Regions from separate parts of the Glaciecola sp. SC05 genome, predicted to be linked through region 2. Evidence: predicted binding sites of a transcription regulator. Region 2 holds the regulator's gene; the other holds the start of a gene.
What was found. The regulator FNR, encoded in region 2, switches genes on or off when oxygen is low (the NO sensors DNR and NnrR bind a similar motif). The targets are predictions, from matches to a motif close to TTGATCTAGATCAA.
Positions count from the first base shown of each region.

Region 1: a site for FNR is predicted at 5,523-5,536, ahead of ccoG (cytochrome c oxidase accessory protein CcoG). Genes of this name have one in related genera too.

Region 1 is NZ_JBGIYY010000007.1:46,636-54,109, reverse strand. Features, by position in the region: gene AB9H30_RS07975 (methionine gamma-lyase) at 1-1,052, opposite strand, end outside; gene AB9H30_RS07970 (Lrp/AsnC family transcriptional regulator) at 1,168-1,638, shown strand; gene AB9H30_RS07965 (M14 family metallocarboxypeptidase) at 1,663-2,580, shown strand; gene AB9H30_RS07960 (GNAT family N-acetyltransferase) at 2,586-3,125, opposite strand; gene AB9H30_RS07955 (diguanylate cyclase domain-containing protein) at 3,337-4,266, shown strand; gene AB9H30_RS07950 (DUF3016 domain-containing protein) at 4,341-4,904, opposite strand; gene AB9H30_RS07945 (hypothetical protein) at 5,034-5,402, opposite strand; gene ccoG (cytochrome c oxidase accessory protein CcoG) at 5,617-7,056, shown strand; gene AB9H30_RS07935 (serine/threonine protein kinase) at 7,049-7,474, shown strand, end outside.
Region 2 is NZ_JBGIYY010000002.1:190,581-198,054, reverse strand. Features, by position in the region: gene ccoP (cytochrome-c oxidase, cbb3-type subunit III) at 1-823, shown strand, start outside; gene AB9H30_RS02700 (FixH family protein) at 960-1,451, shown strand; gene AB9H30_RS02695 (heavy metal translocating P-type ATPase) at 1,451-3,901, shown strand; gene ccoS (cbb3-type cytochrome oxidase assembly protein CcoS) at 3,909-4,175, shown strand; gene AB9H30_RS02685 (sulfite exporter TauE/SafE family protein) at 4,168-4,836, shown strand; gene fnr (fumarate/nitrate reduction transcriptional regulator Fnr) at 4,863-5,600, shown strand; gene uspE (universal stress protein UspE) at 5,723-6,628, shown strand; gene ttcA (tRNA 2-thiocytidine(32) synthetase TtcA) at 6,775-7,474, shown strand, end outside.

The DNA.
Region 1 (7,474 bases), on a different contig from region 2:
GGATGCTGAATGAGACTTTCGGCATCCCCAAGGGACACCGCTCGCTGAATCAATCCTAGCGCATCCATAAAGGCTTTACCGGTATTTATTCCACCGTGCAGTTCAAAAGCGATCATGCCGCCATATAGACTCATCTGTTTACTTGCTAATGTATGTTGAGGATGCGATACCAAACCGGGATAATACACCGTCTCGACAACGTCGTGAGCAAGCAGAAATTCGGATACCGTTAACGCCGACTCACTGTGGCGCTGCATCCTGAGCTCTAAGGTTTTTAAGCCCCGCATTATTAACATCGCCGTGAACGGCGACATGCATGCGCCAGTCATGTCTTTTAGACCTTCCATACGAATACGATGTATCAGGTCAGCAGAACCCACAAGTAACCCAGCGACTAAATCTCCGTGACCACCTAGGTATTTTGTAGCCGAATGAATCACAATATCTGCACCCAAAGCAATGGGCTGAGTGATAAGCGGCGTAGAGTAGGTATTATCTACGATGCTAATTATATTTGCAGATTTTGCCAACTGACTAATTGCACGAATATCCATAATTCGCATATTCGGATTTGCTGGAGTTTCGTAATAAATGACTTTAGTTCGCTTGCTAATGGCCGCTTTTACCGCTGTAATATCGGTCATATCTACAAAAGTAATCTGAATACCAAACTTGCTTAAACCATGTTGTAAAAATGCATAAGTACAACCGTAGAGGGTTTTATCAGCTAGCACTTCGTCCCCGGCCTCTAGCAATGTCCAGAACACCGAGGTAATTGCGCCCATCCCGGATGCCGCGCTTAAGCCCGCCTCAGCGCCTTCAAGGCTAGCAATTCGCTGCTCCAATATATCGAGGGTAGGATTAGAAATTCGGCTATAAAAATGTCCAGATTTTTCACCTGAAAATAACTGCCCCCCTTCTTCGGCGCTAGCGAAGGTATACGTTGAACTCAAATGCAAAGGAGGGTTAAGCGCCCCGCCCTCTTGCTGTGCATCATAGCCAAAATGAATGGCTTTAGTAGCAAATCCTGTTTGATTATCATGTGCTGACATACATCACCTCTCATTGTGCATACCTGTACTTTACTACCAAACATGCAAAATAAACTTGCAATATATAGCGCAATAACTATATTTATTGGCATATTATGCCAATTTATTGTGACTTATGGATAAAATAGATCGAAGTATATTGCGTGAGTTACAGCAAAATGGGCGCATAACTAACCAAGAGTTAGCTGAAAAGGTCAATCTTTCGCCCAGCCCATGCTTGCGAAGAGTCAAACAATTGGAAGCAAGCGGCATGATAAAAGGCTATACCGTTGAAGTCGACAACGAAGCCTATGGACTACCAATTATTGTATTCGTGCGTGTGGAGCTTGAACGTCACAGTGCCGAAGTCGTGCATAAATTTGAAAATGCCATTAAATTGGTCGACAATGTTCTAGAATGCTATGTCATGACTGGTCGCTCTGACTACTTACTTAAAGTAGTCGTCAAAGATCTGCATGATTACGAACACTTTGTCCGCCATGAGTTACATGAGATTGCTAATATCGCATCAATCGATACAAGCTTTGCTTATGGTGTAGTAAAACGCTCTCACGTGTTACCGATGATCAGCACACGATCAAAATAAAATAAACATAATGGAGCTCTTAACATGCATGCAGCCTATCCAATAGGGACACCCGGAAAAGCCTGGGACCAATTAGAAAAGAACAAATGGCGAACTCAGCAACACCCCGTGCGTTCATATCGAAACGAGGTACTTGAAAAACTCTACCCTCTGAACGAAAAGCTTGACCTGATTCACTATGGTGCACTGCCTTACAATCCTCAGCGCTATCCGCTATATGTGGCAACAAACAAGCGTCCTCAATCTGGTTTACCGACCGTCCTAATTACCGGCGGCGTGCACGGTTACGAAACCAGTGGCGTGCAGGGAACTATCTTGTTTTTAGAACAGGCAATGCATCGCTATACAAAACACTTTAACTTTATAGTTGCGCCTTGTGTGAGCCCATGGGGTTATGAAACAATCAATCGTTGGAATCCTCATACCGCGGATCCGAACCGCTCATTTTTTGAAGGTGGCCAGTCACCCGAGGCCACTGCCATAATGCACTATATCAAGCCATTTCAAAACAAACTGCTGGCGCATTTTGACCTACATGAAACTACCGATACTGACAATAGTGAGTTTAGACCCGCTCTGGCGGCTAGAGATGGGACTATTAATGATAACTGGAATATTCCTGACGGTTTTTACACCGTTGGCGACAGTGCTCGCCCGCAACTAGGCTTTCAACGCGCAATCATCGATAGCGTTAGAAAAGTCACGCACATTGCCCCGCCAGATACAGATGGCAACCTGATCGGCAGTAAGGTTATTCAAGATGGCGTTATTTTATACGACAAAGCAAGTCTGCACTTGTGTGGTGGGTTTACTCAAGCCCCATACGTCACTACAACCGAAGTATATCCCGACAGTCCTAAAGCCAGTTCAGAGCAATGCAATCGAGCCCAGTTGGCGGCTATCGTCGGTGGATTGGACTTTTTAGTGAAAAAAAACGCATAAACTAACTACAGCGATTTTTCCCAAAATAATGCTTGGCCCAAAGCTGGGTCAAGCTCATAGCCACTAAAACCGGCCTTCAAATAAGCATTCTTAGCAATTGTATTTCCCTCTAGTACTTCAAGGGTCAGTTTGCATGCACCACGAGCAATAGAGACCTCTTCAATACATTGCAACAGTCGCTGACTAATGCCGTGCCCTCTGGCTTCGGGTATAACTGCAAAATCATGAATATTGACCACTGCACGCCCTTTAAACGTCGAGAAACTTTCGATGCAATTGGCAAATGCTATCGGTAAAGTCGATACAGACGGTGATGAATCCAAAACCTTATCGGCAAAAACAATTACTGAGAACACATGAGATCGCTTAGACATTTCGGTAATGAGCGTAGCAGTTACCTTTGACTCAATAGGCTCGCCGCCGCCCATTGGGTCAGTCGCATAAACCTGTAGCAAAGTCAGTAATGCATCTGTATGCGAAGCGTTCTTAAAGTCTACTTCAACACAATTTATATTATTAAAAATTTGACGAATGTGGTCGCTCATGGGCTGTTTGTGAACCTGTTTTGTTATCAACACCAAAGAAGTATAGCCTCTTCAAGTGATAATAAGTCTACAGAAGTTTACATTTTTTTAAGAGCGCGTTTTCTGATCTATTCTTAAACTTTGATTATATTGTGTATTTTTTGTACTATCTGTGTTGAATAATAATAAAAAAACATCAACGGATTGATACAAGCAAATACCGAGTCACCTGATGAAAATATTCCTGATCAATGAAAATGACAGAGAACGAGAATGGCTGACCAGTGCGCTAAAAATGACCAGCCAAATAGATACCGTAATTTGTTTAGGCCGAGGTTACGAACTGGAAGTTGAAGAGTGTAGCTTTTCGACCGCGTTTATTATTGTAACTCAAGAGCAGTTTCCGGCGCTCAGACGGCAGCTGTCAAAATACTATTCTGCGAAAGAATTGCCATGCCCGATATTAATTCTCTCTGAATCATTCGATAGCTTTGACGTAAGCGGGTATCGTCACTTCACTTTAGACGCTTTTCCGACCGATGCTTTAACGCCGCAAATTTTAAAGTACCTTTTGAGTACCTTAAGGCGAGACTTTAAAAAAGACGTCAGACTTAAGCGTTTAGCGCATTACGACACTCTCACCGGCGCAACCAATCGCTATTTATTTAGTGACCGAACCAAACAGGCAATTGCTGCCGCTAGGCGCCAAAACGAGCCACTGGCGTTTATGTACTTTGATTTAGATAAGTTTAAAGAAATTAATGACAAATATGGTCACAATACCGGTGACGAATACTTAAAAACCTTTGTCGAAGTGGTACAGAGCACAATACGAGATTCGGATACCTTTGGACGCTTAGGGGGCGATGAGTTTGCTTTATTGTTGCCAAAATCGTATGAAGTGGATGCCGTGAAAAAAGCCCGACAGATTCTTGCCGAACTCGACATTAAACAGGACATAAACGGTCATATTTTGTCTATTGCTACGGCAATCGGCATCGTTAGTTTTGCCGAAAATGACCTACAGCAAGATATTAACTACAAGACAATTGTGGGCTATGCCGACAAAGCTGCCTTTGCATCGAAAAAGAAAGGAAAACACAAATATTCTGTATATCGTATGCGAGTCGGAGTCAGTCGCAAGCCTGTTTTAGAGGCTTAATTCACCATCAATAACAAACCCGATGCCGCTAGGCATCGGGTTGTAAGGTGCAACTGAAGGGGAATCTATACCAACTATGATGCAGAATGAGCTTTTGATTCAAAGGTATCTTTAAACCATTGTTGCAACATAAATTTTTCGTAAGGAAACGAACCACTGTTGCGCCTAACGACACCGGCTCGATTCAAATACGCCATATCTTTTAAATTTACGTCTTCCGATTGCAGGACCTCGCCCGCGGCATTTTTCAGGACATAGTTAAATTTGATTCGAGGGAAAAAGATGTCTTCCATTACTCGCACATCAAACATAAACGATCCAACTGGAATTCTAGGGCTTCTGGTATCACCGGCCAGATCAATATCGGTGACTTTAATATCCAGTGTCTGACCATCTGGCAAATTTTCCGACAACTCGGCAAAGTGCTCTTCAATACTGCTCAATACATGCTTGTGATATCTACTGCGCGATTCGTTAGATGGGCGCATATCGGTGTAAGATTCCGGTTCAATAAACTCTATCTTAATATTAGTCGCTTCGCTGACTTGCTGCGTTTCTGATCCAGCTTGTGCATTACTAAAAAGCAATAAAGATACCGCCAGTGCGGTGATGGATGTGCAACACTTGTTAAGTTTCATTTTGGTTCTCCTGAACAATATCATGAGCAGGTATAGGCATCGCTCTATCTACTCGGATATTAATAAGAATCATATTAAAAAAAATAGTTCAGTTTCTGAACAACAAAGTCCGTGTTGTAAGTTTTTTGCTTATTCCGGCAATAATATATCTGACTGCTGTATATCAGAGCAAAACTTCATGAGGTTGTTACCAAATAAATAGGGGTTTTTATCATTTTCAACACAATACAAGGCGTAAAAGGTCCGGACGCTGTCGAGCGAAGCGGTGACTTCAAATACATAATCAGTTTGGTGCGGCTTCAATGACATGTTGTTGCGCATAAACTTGTCTTGCAGCGCCATTAGTCGCGCTCTATCCGGTGCATCAAGAACAGCATTAAACCAGCCGCCGACAGTCCCTGCAATACCGCCAAAGAAGTTTTGCGCCGCCGTTGTTCTGAGTGTAGCTACTATTAGCACAACCCCGATGATACTGATTATCCAACGCCATATTTTCAAGGCTTTCTGCTCCCACCTATTGATGTTTAGAGTATAACCCGTTTACACAAAAAAACCGCCTGAATACTTATACCTAATTATAACTAAGATTGCGTATATTGACACAAGCAAGAATATTTATTGATCTCAGTTAACAAATCAATTGCTTAGATAGGTATAATCGCCGAACATTCTTCGATAGATAATATTGCTTTGCGAAAGTTAGGAGCCAAGCATGAGTGAAAAAATACGCATCAAAGACGTTACGCCAGTCAAAATTGTTAAGCCTAAAGATGCGTCGACTAAACCCAACTACTCAGCTAGAAGCCGCATTTATGTGCGTGCTGTTCAAGGTACCTTCGAGAATATTAGACGTTTTTTTGGTCTGATATTTTTAGGTACGTTTGCCCTGATCCCATGGCTTCAGTATCAAGGCCAGCAAGCTGTCCTCCTCGATATCGCCGAACAACGTTTTAGTTTTTTTGCCATTACTTTATGGCCACAAGATCTTACCATCCTTGCCTACACGCTCATCGTATCGGCGTTTGCTTTATTTTTTATTACTACTTTTGCCGGCAGAGTATGGTGTGGCTTTATGTGCCCACAAACCACTTGGACCTTTATTTTTATTTGGTTTGAAGAAAAAATAGAGGGTGCACGCAATAAACGCATGAAGCTAGATGAACGAAAAATGGACGTCGACAAGTTCATTCGGAAATCTTTAAAGCACTTATCGTGGATTACAGTGGCCTTGCTAACCTCATTGACATTTGTCGGTTACTTCACTCCAATTGACGAATTGTTTGTAGACTTTTTTACCTTTGACACTGGTTTCTGGGTAGCATTTTGGGTTCTGTTTTTTACCTTCTGCACCTATGCAAATGCAGGTTATATGCGCGAGATCATGTGTACCCACATGTGCCCTTATGCAAGATTTCAATCTGCAATGTTTGACAAAGATACCTACACTGTTGCCTATAATGCGCAGCGGGGAGAGAAGCGCGGCCCTCGTACTCGTAAAATGACGCCTGAACAAGTGCAAGAAAAAGGCCTAGGCGACTGCATAGATTGCAACTTATGTGTACAGGTATGTCCCACCGGCATCGATATTCGTAATGGCTTACAATACGAGTGTATCAACTGCGGAGCCTGTGTGGACGCTTGTAACGGCGTTATGGAGAAAATGGGCTACGAAAAAAACCTAATTAGTTTTACGTCTGAGCACGAATTAAAAGGTGGTACGACTAAAATTTTCCGTTCGAAACTTGTGGGCTATGCCATTGTTTTGGTGGTAATGTCTGGATTATTAATTGCCGACATTGCTATGCGCGTGCCGCTTGAAGTAGATATTATAAGAGACCGAAACTCCCTCGATAGAGAAACCAACCAAGGACTCATAGAAAATGTGTATACGCTTAAAATTTTGAATAAGTCTCAGCAGTTGCGCACCTACACCATAGATGTGAAAGGTTTAGTCAACGCTAGATACTTTGGTGATGCCGAGGTGGTGGTATCCGGTGGTGAGGTCTTTACGCTGCCCATAAGTGTTGCTACTGAGCCAGAAAATTTAGAAGTTGGCACACAGAAGATTCGCTTCCATGTCAGTACTGTTGACGATAATGGCGATATCATTGAAGTTGAAGAGCCTACAACGTTTATATTCACCGGTGTCTGAATTTCATTTTACGAAACTCACCCCAGAGCTGATTTTGGACGGAATCGAGAGTCTTGGTGTACAAGTCGCATCTGGACTCTTAGCCCTCAACAGCTATGAGAACCGCGTCTATCAATTTGTTAGCGAAGACAACAAGCGCTATGTGGTTAAATTCTATCGCCCGCTGCGTTGGACAGACGAACAGGTGCTTGAAGAGCATCAATTTAGCCAACTGCTATATGACGAAGATATACAGGTCGTTGCTCCATTGACCATCAATGGACAATCTCTTCATCAAATCGACGGCTACAAATTTGCTTTGTTTCCATCGGTAGGCGGCCGACAGTTTGAGGTAGACAACCTCGACCAGTTAGAGTCAGTCGGTCGAACAATTGGCAAAATGCATCGCACTGCGCATCTAGCGAAATTTGCGCATCGT
Region 2 (7,474 bases):
TGATGGCATTGAGGAAATCAACAATCAGTTGCCACGTTGGTGGACCATCTTATTTTATTTAACCATGGTATGGGGCGTGTTGTACTTAATTGCTTATCCCGGTTTAGGTGGTTTTAAAGGTTTGTTAGGTTGGGAAAGTGCGAACCTGCACGTGCTCTCTTTAGAAGAGTCTAGGCAAGCCCTGCGCGAAGATATTGATGAGGGTCGTTTAAACGAGTACGCAACGCAGATTAAAATTGCAGAAGAATTATTCGACCCAATTTTTGCTGCTTATGCTGCCGTTCCCATCGAGGAATTGGCAAAAGACAACGAAGCACTGCAAGTTGGTAAGCGTCTGTTTATCCAAAACTGTGCACAGTGCCACGGCTCTGATGCGCGCGGTCAACGCGGCGGTTTCCCTAATCTCACCGACAACGACTGGTTGTATGGTGGCACGGGCGCTAAAATTAAAGAAACCCTAATAAAAGGGCGTATTGGCGCGATGCCTGGCTGGATAGATAGCTTTGGCGAAAAAGGCATTGATGAAGTAGTGGCTTACACCTTAAGCCTCAGCGGCAGAGATGTTGAGCAAAGCCTCGCCACGGCCGGAAAGGCGCGCTTTGTGGTTTGCGCAGCTTGTCACGGTATGGACGGTAAAGGGAATCAAATGCTTGGTGCCCCTAACCTTACTGATAATATCTGGCTTTATGGCGGCAGCACCCGAGCCGTAACCGAAACCTTAGTGTATGGGCGTAACGGTGTCATGCCCGCATTTGACGAAACCCTTGGCGAAGACAAGGTACACGTTGTTGCCGCATACGTGTATAGTCTGTCGCAGGAATAATGCGATAAAAGATTCGCGAATTGTACTGGCAATAGGCAAGTAAATTCGTTGATAAAAGGCCTCGTTTCGCGAGGCTTTTTTGTGTAAATTCATACACTCCGAAAGGAGTAATTAAACAGGTTTAATTAGGCTAATCATGCAAGAAAAAGACACTCAACCTTGGTATAAGCAATTCTGGCCTTGGTTCTTAATCGCAATACCCTTGTCATCTATTATTGTTGGCAGCTTTGTTATCCGTTTTGCGACCGATGGCACTAATAGCTTGGTAGTGGACGATTATTACAAAGAAGGTAAGGCGATCAATGCCCGATTAGACAAGATCGATTTAGCCCGAGAAATGGGCATCTCTACCCTCCTTAGCGTGCAGCAAGGAAATATAGAGCTTGAATTTGTCAGCGGTGCTCCTAAAACCGGTGAAGCATTAAAGTTAGACTTCTTTCACGTTACGATAGAAGACCGCGATTTTGATGTATTGCTTACTCGCGATGCGAATGGTATTTATCGCAGTAATGCGAATAATCCGATCGACGGTAAGTGGCGTCTTCGCCTCATGCCAATGAATGAAGAATGGAAAGTACAGGACCGCGTAAATCTACCCCAAGCTAAGGCATTTCGTTTCGAACCATAATGAGTATAATTATTGCAGAAGGCGGCTGCTTTCACTGCGGTTTGCCAAATATTGAGGGTACAAAGTATCCTGTTGCCATCGTTGGACAAACTCACTATATGTGTTGCCCTGGTTGCCAGGCTGTGGCTGCGGCTATTGTCGACAACGGTCTAGAAAGTTACTATGAATTTAGGACCGAACCGGCGGCGCGAGGCGATGCTGCGCTTGACAATACAATGGCTAAGTTAGCGGTCTATGACGAGCCTGAGTTACAGGAAGAATTTGTTTTTGATCAAGGTAAAGATAAGCAAATTCAACTCACTGTTGAAGGGATAACCTGTGCTGCTTGTGGTTGGCTAATTGAAAAGCAGCTCGCTAAAGTAAAAGGGCTCAAACAAGTTTCGGTTAATGTGTCTTCACGCAGAGCGCTAGTAACCTGGAATAATGACGAACTAAAACTCTCGGGCATCTTAGGCAAAATGAAGTCCATTGGTTACGAGTCACTGCCATTTCAGGCTGATAATCATGAAGCATCGTTTAAAAAAGAACAAAAAGCATACTTAAAAAAGTTAGGCCTCGCGGGCATAATGACGATGCAAGTAATGATGTTGGCCATGGGCCAATACTTTGATATTTTTGGTAATATCGACCCCGAAGCCATTGCTTATTTTAATGCGGTCAGCCTCCTGTTAACCACCCCCGTTGTGCTGTACTCCGGCAGTATTTTTTATGTGAGCGCCATCAAAGCCCTTATGGCGAAAGGCGTGAACATGGACGTTCCGATTACCATTGCCATTGTTGCTACTTATATAGCCGGAGTATTAGCGGTCAATAAAAATACCGGTGAAGTGTATTTCGAATCAATCTGCATGTTTGTATTTTTCTTACTGATCAGTCGCTATTTGGAGCATCGTGCGCGCCATCGAGCCTCAGAAATATCGTCAAATATGTTAAAACTAATTCCGGTAACAGCCGCGCGCTGGGAAAACTCCGAATGGGTCACCGTATTAGCAAAACAACTAGCTACCGGCGATAAAGTGTTGGTCAAGGCCGGCGAATCTATCCCGATTGATGGGATCGTATTAGAGGGCAGTTCAACTGCCGACGAGTCTATGCTGACTGGCGAATTTGAGCCAGTACGTAAGCGCGCAAACGATAAAGTGTTTGCCGGCTCTGTGAATCAACAGGGCAGTATTACTATTGAGGTCACAAGCAGTCTCAAATACGCGATGATGAATCAAATACTGCGTTTACAAGAAGCGGCCATGGGCAGTAAGCCCAAAATTGCCCTTATCGCCGATAAACTGTCTCGATATTTTGTTAGTGTAGTGCTGCTAGTAAGCGCCCTAACCTATTGGTATTGGTGGTCACAAAACGACCCGCATGCATTTTGGATTACGATTTCAGTATTGATTGCGACTTGTCCATGTGCCTTAGGATTAGCCACCCCATCTGCTTTGACCTGTGCAATGGCAAAACTTAATAAATTAGGAATATTGCTAAAACGCTCCGACGCGCTAGAACAAGTCACGCATGCCACCGATATTGTGTTTGATAAAACAGGCACCCTTACACAAGGCGCATTTTCTATTAGCCAACAGTGGCTCTCCACTTCGCCTAAGCGCATCAATCCGCCGCTAGGTGGCGAAGGTAAGTCTAACAATCCCCCTCATAATTACTTATTGGCTTTAGCCAGTTTTTTAGAAACTCGCTCGGAGCATCCAATAGCTAAAGCATTTACCGAACCCTTTGCTGAGTTTGGTTTCAATATCGAGCAGTATCAGATAGAAATTGGCAAAGGAATATCGGCTACAGTCAACGCTCATCAATGTTATATAGGGTCTAAAAAGTTTGTACTGAGCCAAACTGGTCAACAAGATACGTCTGAATGGGAGGGCGCGAATGTGTTGCTGGCTATCGAGCATCAAGTTGTTGCGGCCTTTTGGCTTACTGACACAATAAAAGACGACGTGAAACAAGTATTAGCTAACATTAAACAGTTCAATTTGAGTATTCTAAGTGGTGATGCACAGGTGAATGTCAGTCATATTGCAGAGCAGCTCAATATTCCCAATGCCATTGGCGCCTGTCCACCCGAAGCGAAACTCGCCTATATTAAACAGCAACAGGCACTAGGTAAGTCGATGATAATGCTTGGTGACGGCATTAATGATGCACCTGTATTGGCCGCCGCTGACGTATCTATTGCGGTAGGCAATGCATCTGATTTAGCCAAGAATGCCGCCGATATTGTCTTGCTCAATACCAAGTTAACCGCGCTTAATGACGTGCTGACGATGGCAGCGCGGACTAAACGAAAAATCAAACAGAACATTGCGTGGGCGCTCGGCTATAACATATCAGTGTTACCATTTGCCGTTATGGGCGTATTAACTCCTTGGCAGGCAGCTTTAGGGATGTCCTTAAGTTCAATAATAGTGGTATATAATTCCACTCGTTTAATGCGATAATACTGCGATGAGTATCATATTTGTTTTAATCCCACTGGCCATCATTATTGTATCTATTGCAATTGGAGTGTTTTTTTGGGCGGTAAAATCCAATCAATTTGACGATCTAGAACGTCAGGGCTACAGCATCTTATTTGATGACGACATTAAAAAATCTGATGTTGATGTGGCTGTAAAAGCAGAGCCAGAGCAAGGCCAAGCCTCCAGCGGAGCAGACATAGCAGCAAAACCCCAAAAACAGAATACCCTCAAGTCTACTGAGTCAAATGACTGAAATTGGCCTGCTATCAGCATTTTTGATGGGCTTAGCTGGCGGTGTTCATTGCATCGGCATGTGCGGAGGCATAGCAAGCGCATTTACGTTTGCAATCCCTAAACAAGCATCACCGAGTTTCTATATTGTTGCCTACAATGTCGGCCGGATTTTGTCCTATAGCGTGGCTGGCGCATTCACAGGTTATCTAGGGGCTATCGCCAGTAGCAGTATGACTACGACTTTACCTATTCTAACCTTGGTCAGTGCGTCGTTTTTGATTCTTCTAGCTCTTTATATTAGTAACTGGTGGAAAGGTTTGTCGTATTTTGAGCGGATCGGCGGTCATCTGTGGCGTAAAATACAGCCACTGTCAAAAAAGCTGTTACCTTTTAAACATCCGGGCTATGCCCTCGCTTACGGCATGGTTTGGGGCTGGCTTCCCTGTGGGCTAGTTTACACCGCATTAACTTGGTCATTAGCTTCGGGAAGCGCATTAAACGGTGCGTTGTTTATGCTGCTATTTGGACTAGGCACCTTTCCAGCGCTGATTGCTACAAGCCTGGGAGCCAGCTTTTTAGTGCCATTACTGCAACATAAGTTAACGAGAAATATTATAGCCATTAGTCTAATTCTTTTCGCATTTGTTTTGATTTTGCCAATAATTCAAGGTATAACATGATCTAAATATTTATAAGGAGTGTAGCGATGGGCAATAGTGCCGAGCTCTCCATCCACTGCCAAAGTTGCAGTTTTAGCCACCTTTGTTTACCGGTAAGTCTAAGCAAGACTGAATTAGAAAGCCTTGACGATATTATCGAACGTAAGCGCCCTCTTCATAAGCACGACAAACTTGTCAAAGCTGGTCAGGTCTTTCATTCCCTATATGCAGTGCGTTCTGGCTCATTTAAGTCATACATTAGTGATAAAGACGGCGTTGAACAAATTACGGGCTTTCATTTTCCCGGCGACATTATCGGTTTTGATGCTTTAAAAGACAATATGCATCAAAGCTACTCCCAAGCTCTTGAAACGGCGATGGTGTGTGAATTGCCCTACGACACATTAGACGCAGTATCTGAGCGTTACCCTGCATTACGTAAACAAATCATGCGTTTCATGAGTGCTGAAATCAAACACGACCATGATCTGATGATGCTGTTAAGTAAACGCAGCGCTGAAGAGCGCTTGTTGCATTTCATTAACGATTTATCGAAACGCTTTGACGAACGCGGTTACTCAGCCAAACAGTTTAATCTATCGATGACCCGTAACGAAATTGGCAATTATTTGGGTTTAACCGTCGAAACTATAAGTCGCTTGCTCACCCGCTTTCAAAAAGAGGGTTTAATTAAAGTAGATGGCAAACTCATTAGCATAGTGGATTTTGATGGTGTCAGGCAGCGTATGCCTGAAAGTGAAATGTCTTTTTCGGCATCTAATTAACTTTTTAACCCTTCATTGATCTAACACAAGGTGGCGGCATGCAGATGCTGACCACCTTTTTTATTGTGTTTTATACTAAGATCAACAAACCCTAGAGCTATAACCATCAGTGGAGAGCACATATGTTTAACTGTTCACGAATTTTAGTGGTATTTGACCCCTATCATGATGTTCAACCGGCTTTTGACAGAGCCTGTTTCCTAGCCAATAAACTGCATGCAAATATTCTGTTAGTCAGCTGTATTTATGATGAAACCTACGATATGACGAACTTTCTGAGCACTGACCAACGCGTGGATATGAAGGCCGCATTGATGAATGGTCAAGTTAAGGCCATGAATCAGTATATAAACAAATGTGGGGCGGTGAATGTAGAGATTAAATCAGTTTGGCATAAATCGCTATATCGCGGGATCATTGATACCGCAACTCACGAACACTGTGATTTAATTGTAAAAAGTTGCAAAGAACACAATAAAATCGCTCAAAAAATATTTACTCCGAATGATTGGCATCTGCTGCGCTTCAGCCCCATGAATGTATTGATGGTTAAAAACCACGACTGGCCTGAAAACGGCAACATAGTGGCTGCTATCAGCATAGATACAAATGACAAAGTGCATAATCTATTAAGTGAGCGAGTCACTCAGATCAGCGCAGATTTATCACAACTGGTAAAGGGTAGCTTACATTTAGCCAACACTTTTGCCGGCGCACCTATGCATGTTGCGATAGAGGTACCAAGTTTTAACGCTCAGGCATACAACCTTGATATCCAAGCAAAACATGAGAAAGAAGTGAAGGCAATTGCCAAACTGCACAAATTACCAGATCAAAATATACATGTTAGCGAAGGCTTACCTGAAGATGTTGTGCCCGGCCTTTGTGATAAGCTCGATGCAGAGTTACTAGTTTTGGGTTCAGTTGGCCGCAGAGGAATTTCAGCAGCCCTGTTAGGCAATACTGCGGAACATATTATAGATAGAGTCAACTGTGACACGCTAGTGATAAAGCCGCAGGTTCAATGAATTGGATATTTGACCACGCTGACTAGCTTTCTATCGATTTGCGCGCAATATTCACGCATGCAGTAGATGAAAAAACGCCGCAAATTTCGTATACTTGCGGCGTTTTCATTTTACTCAATGTTTTTAATACGGATAAAGCACAGACTATGTCAGTTAAGCCAAAAGCTACATACAATTTTAATAAACTGCAAAAGCGGCTTCGTCGTGAAGTGGGCAAAGCCATCGCCGATTTCAATATGATTGAAGACGGTGACCGCATCATGGTTTGCTTGTCAGGCGGCAAAGACAGTTACACTATGCTCGACATACTGCTTTATCTGCAGCGTATTGCTCCCATTCAGTTTTCGATTATTGCGGTCAATTTAGACCAAAAGCAACCGGGCTTCCCGGAGCACATTTTGCCTAATTATTTAAGTGAACTAGGCGTAGATTTTGAAATAGTGGAAGAGGACACCTACTCCATCGTATTAGACAAAGTCCCTGAAGGCAAAACAACCTGCTCACTTTGCTCGCGGCTGCGCAGAGGCATTTTATATAAGACCTCTAAAACTCTTGGAGCCACCAAAATTGCTTTGGGCCATCACCGTGATGATATGATTGAAACCTTATTTTTAAATATGTTCTATGGCGGAAAAATAAAGTCGATGCCGCCAAAACTGTTAAGTGATAACGGCGAGCATATGGTTATAAGACCGCTCGCATATTGCAAAGAGGTCGACATTGAGCGCTATTCACAAAACATGGCATTTCCGATTATTCCTTGTAACTTATGTGGTTCACAAGAAAACTTACAGCGCAAAAATATTAAAATGATGCTGCAAGACTGGCAGAAGCGCTTTCCAGGGC